3 regions of the Streptomyces sp. NPDC002701 genome follow, and region 3 is predicted to be linked to each of the others. Evidence: predicted binding sites of a transcription regulator. Region 3 holds the regulator's gene; each other region holds the start of a gene.

Region 1 (4,794 bases), on a different contig from region 3:
ACCCCGGTGAAGACCGACATCGAACCAATGGGCAACCTCTAGGCCCTGCCCGACAGGGGCGCGGGGAACTGCGCGGCCAGCCCCCACCGTCCCGCACCCACCCACCGAACCCGCACCGGACCCCACCGCCCCATAACCACCGGCCCCGCACGGGACCCCCACCGGCCCCGCAATCAGCTTCAGCTCAGCGAGCGCAGCGACTCCGCATTGAAGGGGGCCAGTTCGTCGAACCGTCCCGCCAGGACCTTCGTCGCCCACTGCGGGTCCTGGAGCAGCGCGCGGCCGACGGCGATCAGGTCGAACTCCTCGTTCTCCAGGCGGTCGAGCAGGTCGTCGATGCCCTTGACCGGGGCGCCCTCACCGCGGAAACCCTTCAGGAAGTCGCCGTCGAGGCCGACCGACCCGACCGTGATGACGGGCTTCCCGGTGAGCTTCTTCGTCCAGCCGGCCAGGTTCAGGCCGGAGCCGTCGAACTCCGGCAGCCAGTAGCGGCGCGTCGACGCGTGGAAGGCGTCCACGCCGGCCGAGGCGAGAGGCGCCAGCAGGGCCTCCAGCTCCGCCGGGGTCTCCGCCAGGCGCGCCTTGTAGACGTCCTGCTTCCACTGCGAGTAGCGGAAGATGACGGGGAAGGCCGGCGAGACGGCTGCCCGCACCGCGGCCACGATCTCCGCCGCGAACTTCGTACGGGCCACGAGGTCACCGCCGTACGCGTCCGTACGCCGGTTCGTGCCAGCCCACAGGAACTGGTCGAGCAGGTAGCCGTGCGCGCCGTGCAGTTCGACCCCGTCGAAGCCGATGCGCTCGGCGGCGGCCGCGGCCTCGGCGAAGGCCCGGACGACGTCGTCCAGGTCGGCCTGGGTCATCTCCTTGCCCTGGCCCGCGGTGCCGTCGAGGCGCAGCCCGGACGGACCGACCGCGGGCGCGTCGGCGAACGGCGGCTCACCCGCGGAGCGGACCATGCCGATGTGCCAGAGCTGCGGCACGATCGTCCCGCCCGCCGCGTGCACCGCCTCGGCGACCTTCGCCCACCCGGCGAGCTGCTCCTCCCCGTGGAAGCGCGGGATCCGGTCGCTCTGCCCGGCGGACTCGTGGCCCACGTAGGTGCCCTCGGTGACGATCAGACCGACCCCGGCGGCGGCGCGGCGCGCGTAGTACGAGACCACGTCGTCCCCCGGGATGCCGCCCGGCGAGAACGCCCGGGTCATCGGCGCCATGACGATGCGGTTCGGCACGGTCAGTCCGTTGAGGTCGACGGGCCGGGAGAGGAGTTCGGCCGCGCGGGAGGCGGAAGCGGAGACGGAGGTGTCGACAGTCACGTAGAGGCTCCTCGTGGGGTGGAGTGTTCGGTCGGTGAAGCGGTCCAGCCGGTGAAGCGGTCGGTCGGCGGAGCCATGTGCCCGTACGCGCATCCCATTGGGTATGTGCATACGCATGGACCCCACCCGGCAACAACCGCCCCGGCGCCCGACGCATTCCGCCGACCCGCCGCACACCGCAGTGACCCCGGACACGCCGAAGGGCGGCACCCCTGGAACGGGGTACCGCCCTCCTGCACGTACTACGGGTTATGAACTACCGAGCCGGGGCTCAGAAGTCCATGTCACCGCCCGGCATACCGCCACCGGCGCCGGCGCCGGCTGCGGCCTTCTCCGGCTTGTCGGCGATGACGGCCTCGGTGGTGAGGAACAGCGCGGCGATGGAGGCGGCGTTCTGCAGGGCAGAGCGCGTGACCTTCGCCGGGTCGATGATGCCTTCGGCGATCATGTCCACGTACTCACCGGTCGCGGCGTTCAGGCCGTGGCCGACGGGCAGGTTGCGGACCTTCTCGACGATGACGCCACCCTCGAGACCACCGTTGACGGCGATCTGCTTGAGCGGGGCCTCCAGGGCGAGCTTCACGGCGTTGGCGCCGGTCGCCTCGTCACCCGTGAGCTCGAGCTTCTCGAACACCGAGGAAGCCTGGAGCAGAGCCACGCCACCACCGGCGACGATGCCCTCCTCGACGGCCGCCTTCGCGTTGCGAACGGCGTCCTCGATGCGGTGCTTGCGCTCCTTGAGCTCGACCTCGGTGGCGGCACCGGCCTTGATGACGGCCACGCCGCCGGCCAGCTTCGCCAGACGCTCCTGGAGCTTCTCGCGGTCGTAGTCCGAGTCGGAGTTCTCGATCTCGGCACGGATCTGGTTGACGCGACCGGCAACCTGGTCCGCCGAGCCCGAGCCGTCGACGATCGTGGTCTCGTCCTTGGTGATGACGACCTTGCGGGCACGGCCCAGCAGGTCCAGACCCGCGTTCTCCAGCTTGAGGCCGACCTCCTCGGAGATGACCTCGCCGCCCGTGAGGATGGCGATGTCGCCGAGCATGGCCTTGCGGCGGTCACCGAAGCCCGGAGCCTTGACGGCGACGGACTTGAAGGTGCCACGGATCTTGTTGACGACCAGCGTCGACAGCGCCTCGCCCTCGACGTCCTCGGCGATGATCAGCAGCGGCTTGCCGCCCTGCATGACCTTCTCGAGGAGCGGGAGCAGGTCCTTGACGTTGGCGATCTTCGAGTTGGCGATCAGGATGTACGGGTCGTCGAGGACGGCCTCCATACGCTCCATGTCGGTGGCGAAGTACGCCGAGATGTAGCCCTTGTCGAAGCGCATACCCTCGGTGAGTTCCAGCTCCAGACCGAAGGTCTGGGACTCCTCGACGGTGATGACGCCTTCCTTGCCGACCTTGTCCATCGCCTCGGCGATGAGCTCGCCGATCTGGGTGTCGGCGGCGGAGATGGAGGCCGTCGAAGCGATCTGCTCCTTGGTCTCGACATCCTTGGCCTGCTCAAGGAGGGCACCGGAGACGGCCTCGACGGCCTTCTCGATACCGCGCTTGAGAGCCATCGGGTTGGCGCCGGCGGCTACGTTGCGCAGGCCCTCGCGGACCAGCGCCTGGGCGAGAACGGTCGCCGTGGTCGTTCCGTCGCCCGCGACGTCGTCCGTCTTCTTGGCGACTTCCTTGACCAGCTCGGCGCCGATCTTCTCGTACGGGTCCTCGAGCTCGATCTCCTTGGCGATGGAAACACCATCGTTGGTGATCGTGGGGGCGCCCCACTTCTTCTCGAGGACGACGTTGCGACCCTTGGGACCAAGGGTGACCTTGACGGCGTCGGCGAGCTGGTTCATCCCGCGCTCGAGACCGCGCCGTGCCTCCTCGTCGAACGCGATGATCTTGGCCATGTGAAGTGGTCCTCCCGGACTGGGGTGGAATCTCCAGGACCGCGCCTGCGCCCGCGACGGACGGCCTGCCGACCTCGTGGTTCCTTGCCCCACCCGGCCTGCGGGCCTCACCGACCCGGTCCTCGTTGTCACTCTCACCTTCAGAGTGCTAACGCAATGATTAGCACTCGACCCATGAGAGTGCAAGCGCCTCTCGATGATCCCCAGGTGAGAACGGGTGCGACACCCGGGCACCCGGCCACCCAGGGCACCCGGCGACCCCGCGCCTCGCGTCCCGCAGGTCCTGCGCCCCGCCTCCCGCGCCGCGGCATGCCGAAGGGCTCGCACCCCGTGAGGTGCGAGCCCTTCGGAAGAAGAACGTCGCTGCAGTAAGTCGGCGCGTGCTTCAGCCGGTCGCCAGACGGACCATGTCCGCCTGCGGCCCCTTCTGGCCCTGCGAGATCTCAAAATCGACCCGCTGACCCTCTTCCAGGGTGCGGTAGCCGTCCATCTGAATCGCGCTGTAGTGGACGAAAACATCCGCACCACCGTCGACCGCGATGAAGCCGTACCCCTTCTCCGCGTTGAACCACTTGACGGTGCCCTGAGCCATGCCTAACTCCCCTATTACTGGCCCTTGCACAGACCCGCACTTCGCGGATCCGGGTCAGACCTCACCCCCCAACGGTTGGGGGTGTGCGCCGGAACGCGTCGACCGCGGCTGAATGTATCTGTCCAACTGCCGTCTGCAACAGGTCAATCCGACGAGAATTCTGGGCGCGGCCGATCGGCGATATGTGAAGGATTCACGAAGATTCAGGGCAACTCGGGCCCCACGAATGCCATAAACGGCTCAAAAAGGCCGGGCACTTTGGCTGCTTCTGGTCGGGCTCCGGGCGCGATCTCATATGCGCCGGACCGACGGAGTGCAGCAGCTTCCCCAACTGTACCGCGCTCAACCATACAGAATTGCCCCCTCCGCTTCTCTCACGGAGGGGGCAATTCGATGAACTCTGCGTGTCGGGAATTACCGAGGGTAATTCCGGCCGCCGGACCGGTTTCGGCCCCGGTGGCCGGGAGGCGCGGCCGGGGGCCCGCTCAGCCGCCGGCGACCGCCGGGATGATCGAGACCCCGGCGCCGTCCGGCGTCGCGGTCTCGAGCCCCTGCTCGAACCGGACGTCGTCGTCGTTCACGTACACGTTGACGAACCGCCGCAGCTTGCCCTGGTCGTCCAGGACACGGGCCGCGATACCGGTGTGGTTCTTCTCCAGATCGGCGATGACGTCGCCGAGGGTCGCCCCCTCGGCATCCACCTCGGCCTTGCCGCCGGTGTAGGTACGCAGAATGGTCGGGATGCGGACGTTGACACTCATGGGGACCTCCGGTCGGGTGCGGAGCGCCCGATAGGGGCGCGGGGAACTGCGCGGCCGGCCAGCCGGCCCGCAGGTGTCGGACGACGGTCAGGAACCGAGCCCGGCCTCGTGGAAGGAGTCGAGGTTCGGGCGGATGGTCGCGGTGAGTCCCGTGTCGGAGGCCACCGCGTCCAGAGTCTTCAGCCCGTCCCCCGTGTTGAGGACGACGGTCGTCAGGCTGGGATC
Region 2 (4,794 bases), on a different contig from region 3:
CTCGTTCCGCGCGGCCACGCTCGAACGGACGCTGCTGCCCCGGGTGTTGGCGGCGGGGGACGCCCTGCACCCGGAGATACGGGACATGGCGCGGAAGTACGTCGAGAAGCACGGCGGCGGCGAGGTGTGACCGGGGCGGTACGGCGGCCGTTTCTGGGGTCGTCCCGGGCTGAACGACGTGCCGCGGGTCACTAACCTTGGGCCATGACAACGGCTCTGATTACGGGATCGACAGCGGGTATCGGTGCCGCCTTCGCGCGGCGGCTGGCCTCCGACGGGCACAACCTGGTGCTGGTGGCGCGTGACACGAAGCGGCTCGGCGAACAGGCGACGGAACTGCACGACCGGCACGGCATCGAGGCGGAGGTGCTGACCGCGGACCTGGCGACGGACGAGGGCATCGAGGCGGTGGCCGCCCGCGTCTCGGACCGCAAGAACGCGGTCGATCTGCTCGTCAACAACGCGGGCTTCGGCAACAAGGGCGTGTATCTGGACGTACCGCTGGAGGACGAGCTGCGGATGCTCAAGGTGCACTGCGAGGCGGTGCTCCGGCTGACGTCGGCGGCGTCCGAGTCCATGCGCACCCGCGGACGCGGCGGTGTCGTCAACGTGGCGTCCATGGCCGCGTTCACCCCGCGCGGGACGTACGGGGCGTCGAAGGCGTGGGTCGTGCAGTTCACCCAGGGCGTGGCACGGGACCTCGTGGGCAGCGGCGTCCGCCTGATGGCGCTGTGCCCCGGGTTCGTGCGGACCGAGTTCCACGAGCGGGCCGGGGTGGGCACGGAGAACATCCCCAACTGGATGTGGCTGGACGCCGACAAGGTGGTCGCGGCCGGTCTGGCCGATCTGGCCCGGGGCAAGTCGTTGTCCATCCCGGACGCGCGCTACAAGGTCCTGGCCGGCTTGTCGAAGCTGCCCCCGCGGGGACTGGCCGGCGGGGTCAGCGCGAAGACGGGACGCAAGTACGGGCCCAAGTGATCCGCCGGAACCTCCGGCACGCACCACGAAGGCCCGGCCCCCGCCTGAGCGGGGAGCCGGGCCTTCGCCTGGAGCCACCGTGCCCCTCAGGGGCACGAGGAACTGCGCGAGCAGCCCTTACCGGGCCCGCGGTTCACCACCGCGGGCCCGGCGGAGCGCCTAGTGGGAGTGGCCGTGGCCGCCGTGACCGGCGTCGGCCTCTTCCTCGGCCGGCTTCTCGACGACCAGGGTCTCGGTCGTGAGGAGCAGGGAGGCGATGGAGGCGGCGTTCTCCAGGGCGGAGCGGGTGACCTTGACCGGGTCGATGACACCGGCCTTGACCAGGTCGCCGTACTCGCCGGTCGCGGCGTTGAAGCCCTGGCCCTTGTCGAGCTCGGCGACCTTGGAGGTGATGACGTAGCCCTCCAGGCCGGCGTTCTCGGCGATCCAGCGCAGCGGCTCGACGGCGGCCTTGCGGACGACGGCGACACCGGTGGCCTCGTCGCCGGTCTTGCCGAGGTTGCCCTCCAGGACCTTCACGGCGTGGACGAGCGCGGAGCCACCACCGGAGACGATGCCCTCCTCGACCGCGGCGCGGGTCGCGGAGATGGCGTCCTCGAGACGGTGCTTCTTCTCCTTCAGCTCCACCTCGGTGGCGGCGCCGACCTTGATCACGCACACGCCGCCGGCCAGCTTCGCGAGGCGCTCCTGGAGCTTCTCGCGGTCCCAGTCGGAGTCCGTGGACTCGATCTCGGCCTTGATCTGGTTGACACGGCCGGCCACGTCGGCGCTGTTGCCGCCGCCGTCGACGATCGTCGTGTCGTCCTTGGTGACCGTCACGCGGCGGGCGGTGCCCAGCACGTCCAGGCCGACCTGGTCGAGCTTGAGGCCGACCTCCTCGGCGATGACCGTGGCGCCGGTGAGCGTCGCGATGTCACCGAGCATGGCCTTGCGGCGGTCGCCGAAGCCGGGGGCCTTGACGGCCACCGCGTTGAAGGTGCCGCGGATCTTGTTCACGACCAGGGTCGACAGGGCCTCGCCCTCGACGTCCTCGGCGATGATCAGCAGCGGCTTCGAGGCGTTGGCCTGGATGACCTTCTCGAGCAGGGGGAGCAGGTCCTGGATCGAGGAGATCTTGCCCTGGTGGATCAGGATGTACGGGTCGTCGAGGACGGCCTCCATACGCTCCTGGTCGGACACCATGTAGGGGGACAGGTAGCCCTTGTCGAAGGCCATGCCCTCGGTGAAGTCCAGCTCCAGGCCGAAGGTGTTGGACTCCTCGACGGTGATGACACCGTCCTTGCCGACCTTGTCCATCGCCTCGGCGATGAGCTCGCCGACCTGGCTGTCCTGGGCGGACAGACCGGCGACGGCGGCGATGTCGGACTTCTCGTCGATCGGGCGGGCGGTCGCGAGGAGCTCCTCGGAGACCGCGGCGACGGCGGCGTCGATGCCCTTCTTCAGGAGGGCGGGGGACGCGCCGGCGGCCACGTTCTTCAGGCCCTCGCGTACGAGCGCCTGGGCGAGCACGGTGGCGGTGGTCGTACCGTCACCCGCGATGTCGTTGGTCTTGGTCGCCACCTCCTTCACCAGCTGGGCACCGAGGTTCTCGTACGGGTCGTCGACCTCGACCTCACGGGCGATGGTGACACCGTCGTTGGTGATGGTGGGGGCGCCGAACTTCTTGTCGATGACGACGTTGCGGCCCTTGGGGCCGATCGTCACCTTGACCGTGTCGGCAAGCTTGTTGACGCCGCGCTCGAGGGCACGACGGGCGTCCTCGTCGAACTTCAGGATCTTCGCCATGGAGCTGATTCAGTCCTCTCGAAAAAACGAACAGCGCCCCCAGCACCCGGCTTTTTAGTACTCGCGGGGGCCAGGGGCGCAGTTCAAAGCAAACCTGGGTGAATTACTTCTCGATGATCGCGAGCACGTCGCGAGCCGAGAGGACGAGGTACTCCTCGCCGTTGTACTTCACCTCGGTGCCGCCGTACTTGCTGTAGAGCACGATGTCGCCGGTCTTCACGTCGAGCGGAAGACGCTCGCCGTTCTCGAAGCGGCCCGGACCCACGGCAAGGACGACGCCCTCCTGGGGCTTCTCCTTCGCGGTGTCCGGAATGACCAGGCCAGAGGCGGTGGTCTGCTCGGCGTCGAGCGGCTGGACCACAATGCGGTCCTCGAGCGGCTTGATGGCAACCTTGGAGCTGGTGGTCGTCACGATCCGACCTCCCCCTTCGGAGATCTCACGGGGTTAACTGTCTGAGGTGGCGACCAGGTGGATCCGTCGTCGCGGGTGCCGGACCTGCCCGTCGCTATTGGCACTCTCCTGCGGTGAGTGCCAGAGCTGAGACTATGACTGTGATTAGCACTCGGTCAAGCGGAGTGCCAGTTGCCTCCGGCGGATGGCGGCGATCCGGGCTCGGCCGGGCCCGGGTGAACGCCCCTGGGGCTGCGCCCCCGGACCCCCATCGGTTTCGTCTGCGGGCCCGGCGGGGGCTGATCGCGCAGTTCCCCGCGCCCCTAGGTGCCTAGGGGCGCGGGGAACTGCGCAACGGGGGTCCGAGGGCGGAGCCCGCACGAGGATTCCTAGAGGTAGTCCTCCAGGCGGGCCACCGTCAGGCCCGCCTCCTGGACGCGGCGCAGCAGCGCGACCGTCGCAGCCGTCAGGCTCGTGCCGTCCCGGCCCTCCGGGGACGGGGACGGGAGGATGTCGCCGGCCCGGAGCGGACCCCCCTCGCGCGACAGGACGACCGCCGCGATCCCGCAGTCCCCCGCCGCCCGCACCGTGTCGTCGTCGTACTTCCCGTACGGCGGCCGGAACAGCCGCGGCCGGATCCCGAAGCGCTGCTTCAGCTTCTCCTGCTGGCCGCAGATCTCGGCCCGCTGGCCCGCGTACGGCAGGCCGGGCAGGTACGGATGGTCGAGGGTGTGGTTCTGCACGCTCGCGCCGGCCGCGCGCAGCCGGCCGAAGTGCGCGTACCCGGGCCCGGCCACGCTGTCCGTGAGGAACACCGTGACCGGTAGCCGCAGGTCGCGCACCAGGTCCACGAACCGCGGGTCCTTCTCGGCGCCGTCGTCGAAGGTCAGGAAAACGACCTTGTCGCGTGTGGGGACACGGTCCACGACGGGCGGAAGCCCCGGCCCGGCGGCGCGTACCGCGGGCCGCCGGGCGGGCGGGCGCGGCGCCGGGGCGAGCGGGGCCCGCAGGCCCCAGCGGCGGTACGCGTCCACCGGCGGCCCCTGCGTGCGCACCTTCCGCCCGGCGTCCTCGCCCGGCCGTGCGCCGGGCTCCACGGACCGGGCGCAGCCGGCGAGGGCGGACAAGCAGAGCGCGCCCGCGAGCAGAGCGCCGGTGACCGCCCGCTGCCTCACAGGTAGTCCTCCAGGCGCGCCACCGCGTACCCCTTGTCGGTGACCAGGTTCAGGAAGCGGCGGACCATGTCGGGCATCGTGCCGTCCCAGTCCTCCTCGCCGCGGAAGTGGCTGAGGACGATGTCCCCGGGGCGCAGGTCCCGGTTCCACTCCCGGTAGTCCCAGCGGTCGACGAAGACCTCCTCGTTCCAGAGGGGCACCGCCTTGATGCCGCAGGCTCTGGCCGCGCGCAGGGTGTCCTCGTTGTAGTTGCCGAAGGGCGGGCGGAAGAGGGCCGGGCGTTTGCCGTACCGCTTCTCGATCACGTCCTGCATGCCGCAGATCTCCCGCTTCTGCGCGTCGTACGAGAGGTCCGGCATGTAGCGGTGGCTGAGGGTGTGGTTGTTCAGGACGACACCCGCGGCCTGCATCTTCTTGAAGTAGCCGTAGTCCTCCTTGACGAGGTAGTCGCTGAGGAAGGCGGTG
Region 3 (4,794 bases):
GTACGAGGTGTCCAACTGGGCCACCTCCGAGGCCGGCCGGTGCCTCCACAACGAGCTGTACTGGCGCGGGGCCGACTGGTGGGGCGCCGGGCCCGGCGCCCACAGCCATGTGGGCGGGGTGCGGTGGTGGAACGTCAAGCACCCGGGGGCGTACGCGGGGGCGCTGGCGGCGGGGCGGTCGCCTGGCGCCGGGCGTGAACTGCTCTCGGAGGAGGACCGGCGGGTCGAGCGGATCCTGCTGGAGCTGCGGCTGGCGGAGGGGTGTCCGTTGTCGTTGCTGCGGCCGGAGGGGCTTGAGGCGGCTGAGCGGGCGCTGGCGGACGGGCTTCTGCAGGCTGAGCCGTACGCGGCGGGGAGCGCGGTGCTCACGCTGCGGGGGCGGTTGCTGGCGGACGCGGTGGTGCGGGACCTGGTGGACTGACGGGGTTCTCCTCGCCCCCGCCGCCCCTACCCATTCCCGTCCCTTCTGGGGGCTGTGCCCCCAGACCCCCCTGTCGCGCTGCGCGCTCGTCCTCAAACGCCGGACGGGCTGATTTTTCAGCCCGTCCGGCGTTTGAGGACCGGGGGTTCGGGGGCGGTGCCCCCGAGGTCGGGACGGGTAGGGGCGGCGGGGGCGAAGGTCACTCGGGAGCCGTGACGAAGTCGATCAGTTCCTCCACGCGGCCCAGGAGCTCCGGCTCCAGGTCGCGGTACGAGTGGACCGAGCCGAGGATCCGCTCCCACGCGGCGCCCGTGTTCTCCGGCCACCCCAGCGCCCGGCACACCCCCGTCTTCCAGTCCTGCCCCCGCGGCACGCGGGGCCATCCCGGGATACCCACGGACGCGGGCTTCACGGCCTCCCAGACGTCGATGTAGGGGTGGCCCACGACGAGCGCGTACTCGTCCGTGACGGCCTCCGCGATACGCGACTCCTTCGTGCCGGGGACCAGGTGGTCCACGAGGACCCCCAGCCGCGCGTCCGGACCGGGGCCGAACGCGTCGACGATCGCGGGCAGGTCGTCGATGCCCTCCAGGTACTCGACGACGACGCCCTCGACGCGCAGGTCGTCGCCCCAGACCCGCTCGACCAGTTCCGCGTCGTGGCGGCCCTCGACGTAGATGCGTCCCGCGCGGGCCACCCGGGCCCGCGCTCCGGGCACGGCGACCGACCCGGAAGCCGTACGCGTGGGGCGTACCGGCCCGGCGGACGGGCGTACGAGCGTCACCACGCGCCCCTCCAGCAGGAACCCGCGCGGCTCCAGCGGGAACACCCGGTGCTTGCCGAAGCGGTCCTCCAGCGTCACCGTCCCCGCCTCGCAGCGGAGCACGGCACCGCAGAACCCGGTCCCGGGCTCCTCGACGACGAGCCCCGGCTCCGCCGCGACCTCGGGCACGGGCTTGGGCTTCTTCCACGGAGGGGTCAGATCCGCTGAGTACTGGCGCATTCGGATGACGATAGGAGAAGGGCGCGGCCGGGCGCGCCGACACCCCCCGCGACACGCCGGAACAGCGCTCACGGCACGTCGAAACGCCGCGCCAGCGCGTCCCGTTGGGCCCGTACGAACGCCGCGTCCACCACCGCACCGTGACCGGGCACGTACACCGCGTCCTCGCCCCCGAGAGCCAGCAGCCGGTCCAGGGCGGCCGGCCAGTGGGAGGGCACGGCGTCGGGACCCGCCTGGGGCTCGCCGGACTCCTCGACCAGGTCCCCGCAGAAGACGATCTCCGGGGTACCGGTTCCGGCCACCAGGACCGCCAGGTCGTGGCGGGTGTGTCCGGGACCGACGTTCGCCAGCAGGACCTGCCGGCCCCCGCCCAGGTCGAGCGTCCACTCGCCGGAGACGAGGTGGCGCGGCCGGACCAGGAGATCCGCCGCCTCGGCCGCCTCGTCGGGGTCGGCGCCGTTGCGTACGGCGTCGGCGCGCAGTTCCTCCCGCTCGTGGCCGAGAACCCGCTCGGCGCCCACCGCCGCGAACACCTCGACCCCGGCGAAGGCCGCCGCCCCGAAGACGTGGTCGAAGTGCGGATGCGTCAGCGCGAGGTGCGTGACCCGCCCGCCCCCGAGCAGCCGCCGCGCCCGCGCGCGCAGCCACGCGCCCTCCCGCAGGCTCGATCCCGCGTCGACCATGAGCGCCGCGTCCTCGCCGACCACCAGCCCGGCGGTGCAGTCCCAGACCGGAAGCCGGCACCGCCCGACGAACGGCGACAGCTCCTCCCAGCCGGACTCGCCGCGCTCGGCCCCTTCCCAAGTCACCTTCATGCGCCGACGCTAGCGGCAGAGACGCCTGCATGTTCCCGACAGAGCGGGACAGCCTTGTACACGTCGCCGCACCCGGTGTGCCCGTCGTCGTGACATCGCAGGCCCGCCCTTGCCCGGCCCGTACCAACCGGCCGTACACTTGGCCGGGGATGCTGGCACTCGCGCGCGCTGAGTGCCAGACGACAGGCACCGAAGACGACCGATGACCGCGGCGAGGACCACAGACGGAGGTGTGCGCGATGCTCAGTGAACGCAGGCTCGAAGTGCTGCGCGCCATCGTCCAGGACTACGTGGGCACGGAGGAGCCGGTCGGCTCGAAGGCGCTGACCGAGCGCCACCGGCTGGGTGTGTCCCCGGCGACCGTCCGCAACGACATGGCGGTCCTGGAGGACGAGGGGTACATCGCCCAGCCGCACACCAGTGCCGGGCGGATTCCCACGGACAAGGGCTACCGCCTCTTCGTCGACAAGCTCGCGGGCGTCAAGCCGATGACCGCGCCGGAGAAGCGGGCGATCCACCACTTCCTGGACGGTGCCGTCGACCTCGACGACGTCGTCGGGCGGACCGTGCGGCTCCTCGCCCAGCTCACCCGGCAGGTGGCGGTCGTCCAGTACCCCTCGCTCACCCGCTCGACCGTGCGTCATGTGGAGCTGCTGTCGCTGGCCCCGGCCCGCGTCATGCTCGTCCTGATCACGGACACCGGCCGGGTCGAGCAGCGCATGGTGGACTGCCCGGCCCCCTTCGGGGAGGCGTCCCTCGCGGATCTGCGCGCGCGGCTCAACAGCCGGATCACGGGGCGCCGTTTCGCGGACGTCCCGCAACTGGTGCAGGATCTCCCCGACGCCTTCGAGGCGGAGGACCGGGGGACGGTCGCGACGGTGCTCTCCACCCTGCTGGAGACCCTCGTCGAGGAGACCGAGGAGCGGCTGATGATCGGTGGCACCGCCAATCTGACGCGCTTCGGACATGACTTTCCCCTCACCATCCGTCCGGTCCTTGAGGCGTTGGAGGAGCAGGTCGTGCTCCTCAAACTGCTGGGTGAGGTAAACGATTCGGGCATGGCCGTACGGATCGGTCACGAGAACGCCCATGAAGGACTCAACTCCACGTCCGTCGTCTCGGTCGGCTACGGTTCGGGCGGCGAAGCAGTCGCCAAACTCGGCGTCGTCGGACCGACGCGCATGGATTACCCCGGAACGATGGGAGCGGTACGAGCGGTGGCACGGTACGTAGGACAGATCCTGGCGGAGTCGTAAGTGGCCACGGACTACTACGCCGTACTCGGCGTGCGCCGCGACGCGTCCCAGGACGAGATCAAGAAGGCATTCCGGCGGCTCGCCCGCGAGCTGCACCCGGACGTCAATCCCGATCCGAAGACGCAGGAGCGCTTCAAGGAGATCAACGCCGCGTACGAGGTGTTGTCGGACCCGCAGAAGAAGCAGGTCTACGACCTCGGCGGCGACCCGCTGTCCCAGGCGGGCGGCGGTGGCGCGGGCGGCTTCGGCGCGGGCGGGTTCGGGAACTTCTCGGACATCATGGACGCGTTCTTCGGTACGGCGTCGCAGCGGGGCCCGCGGTCCCGCACGCGGCGCGGCCAGGACGCGATGATCCGCCTGGAGATCGAGCTCGACGAGGCGGCCTTCGGCACCACGAAGGACATACAGGTCGACACGGCCGTCGTCTGCACCACCTGCAGCGGCGAGGGCGCGGCGCCGGGCACCTCCGCGCAGACCTGTGACATGTGCCGCGGCCGCGGCGAGGTGTCGCAGGTCACGCGGTCCTTCCTGGGCCAGGTCATGACGTCCCGGCCGTGCCCGCAGTGCCAGGGCTTCGGAACGGTCGTCCCGACGCCGTGCCCCGAGTGCGCGGGCGACGGACGGGTGCGCTCGCGCCGGACCCTGACCGTGAAGATCCCCGCGGGTGTCGACAACGGCACGCGGATCCAGCTCGCGGGCGAGGGCGAGGTCGGCCCCGGCGGCGGCCCCGCCGGTGACCTGTACGTCGAGATCCACGAGCTGCCGCACAACATGTTCCAGCGGCGCGGCGACGACCTGCACTGCACGGTCACCATCCCGATGACCGCGGCGGCGCTCGGCACCAAGGTCCCGCTGGAGACGCTCGACGGGCTCGAAGAGGTCGACATCCGTCCCGGCACGCAGTCCGGGCAGTCGATCCCGCTGCACGGGCGCGGAGTCACGCATCTGCGCGGCGGCGGGCGCGGCGACCTCATCGTCCACGTCGAGGTCATGACGCCGACGAAGCTCGACCCCGAGCAGGAGCGGGTGCTGCGGGAGCTGGCCCAGCTGCGCGGCGAGGAGCGGCCCACCGGGCAGTTCCAGCCCGGCCAGCAGGGATTGTTCTCCCGGTTGAAGGACGCGTTCAACGGCCGTACCTGAGCGGTGTCCGCCGGGCCCGCCGCGGCATGTCCCGGTGGCGCGTGCCCGGCGGAAGGCCGGATTCGGACTTGTACGGAGGACGTGACAACATGCCGTCATGTCCTCCGCGCTGACCGATCTTTTCCCCCTTCCGATCGTGCAGGCCCCGATGGCGGGCGG

What was found. Region 3 encodes HrcA, which represses chaperone genes, less so after heat shock. Its sites were predicted from a motif close to TTNGCACTCNGNNNNNCNGAGTGCNAA; they were not measured.
Region 1: groL (chaperonin GroEL) is a predicted target of HrcA. The motif match lies at 3,377-3,403, and genes of this name have one in related genera.
Region 2: groES (co-chaperone GroES) is a predicted target of HrcA. The motif match lies at 3,320-3,346, and genes of this name have one in related genera.

What each region holds. Positions count from the first base shown of each region.
Region 1 is NZ_JBIAQL010000015.1:109,406-114,199, forward strand. It holds gene ACFYXC_RS30280 (hypothetical protein) at 1-42, shown strand, start outside; gene ACFYXC_RS30285 (NADH:flavin oxidoreductase) at 180-1,316, opposite strand; gene groL (chaperonin GroEL) at 1,588-3,216, opposite strand; gene ACFYXC_RS30295 (cold-shock protein) at 3,602-3,808, opposite strand; gene ACFYXC_RS30300 (ubiquitin-like small modifier protein 1) at 4,294-4,569, opposite strand; gene thrC (threonine synthase) at 4,657-4,794, opposite strand, start outside.
Region 2 is NZ_JBIAQL010000003.1:647,858-652,651, forward strand. It holds gene ACFYXC_RS11290 (MOSC domain-containing protein) at 1-130, shown strand, start outside; gene ACFYXC_RS11295 (SDR family NAD(P)-dependent oxidoreductase) at 205-978, shown strand; gene groL (chaperonin GroEL) at 1,138-2,763, opposite strand; gene groES (co-chaperone GroES) at 2,867-3,175, opposite strand; gene ACFYXC_RS11310 (polysaccharide deacetylase family protein) at 3,544-4,329, opposite strand; gene ACFYXC_RS11315 (polysaccharide deacetylase family protein) at 4,326-4,794, opposite strand, start outside.
Region 3 is NZ_JBIAQL010000001.1:512,799-517,592, forward strand. It holds gene hemW (radical SAM family heme chaperone HemW) at 1-421, shown strand, start outside; gene ACFYXC_RS02145 (DUF3097 domain-containing protein) at 621-1,424, opposite strand; gene ACFYXC_RS02150 (MBL fold metallo-hydrolase) at 1,493-2,239, opposite strand; gene hrcA (heat-inducible transcriptional repressor HrcA) at 2,479-3,495, shown strand; gene dnaJ (molecular chaperone DnaJ) at 3,496-4,635, shown strand; gene ACFYXC_RS02165 (nitronate monooxygenase) at 4,733-4,794, shown strand, end outside.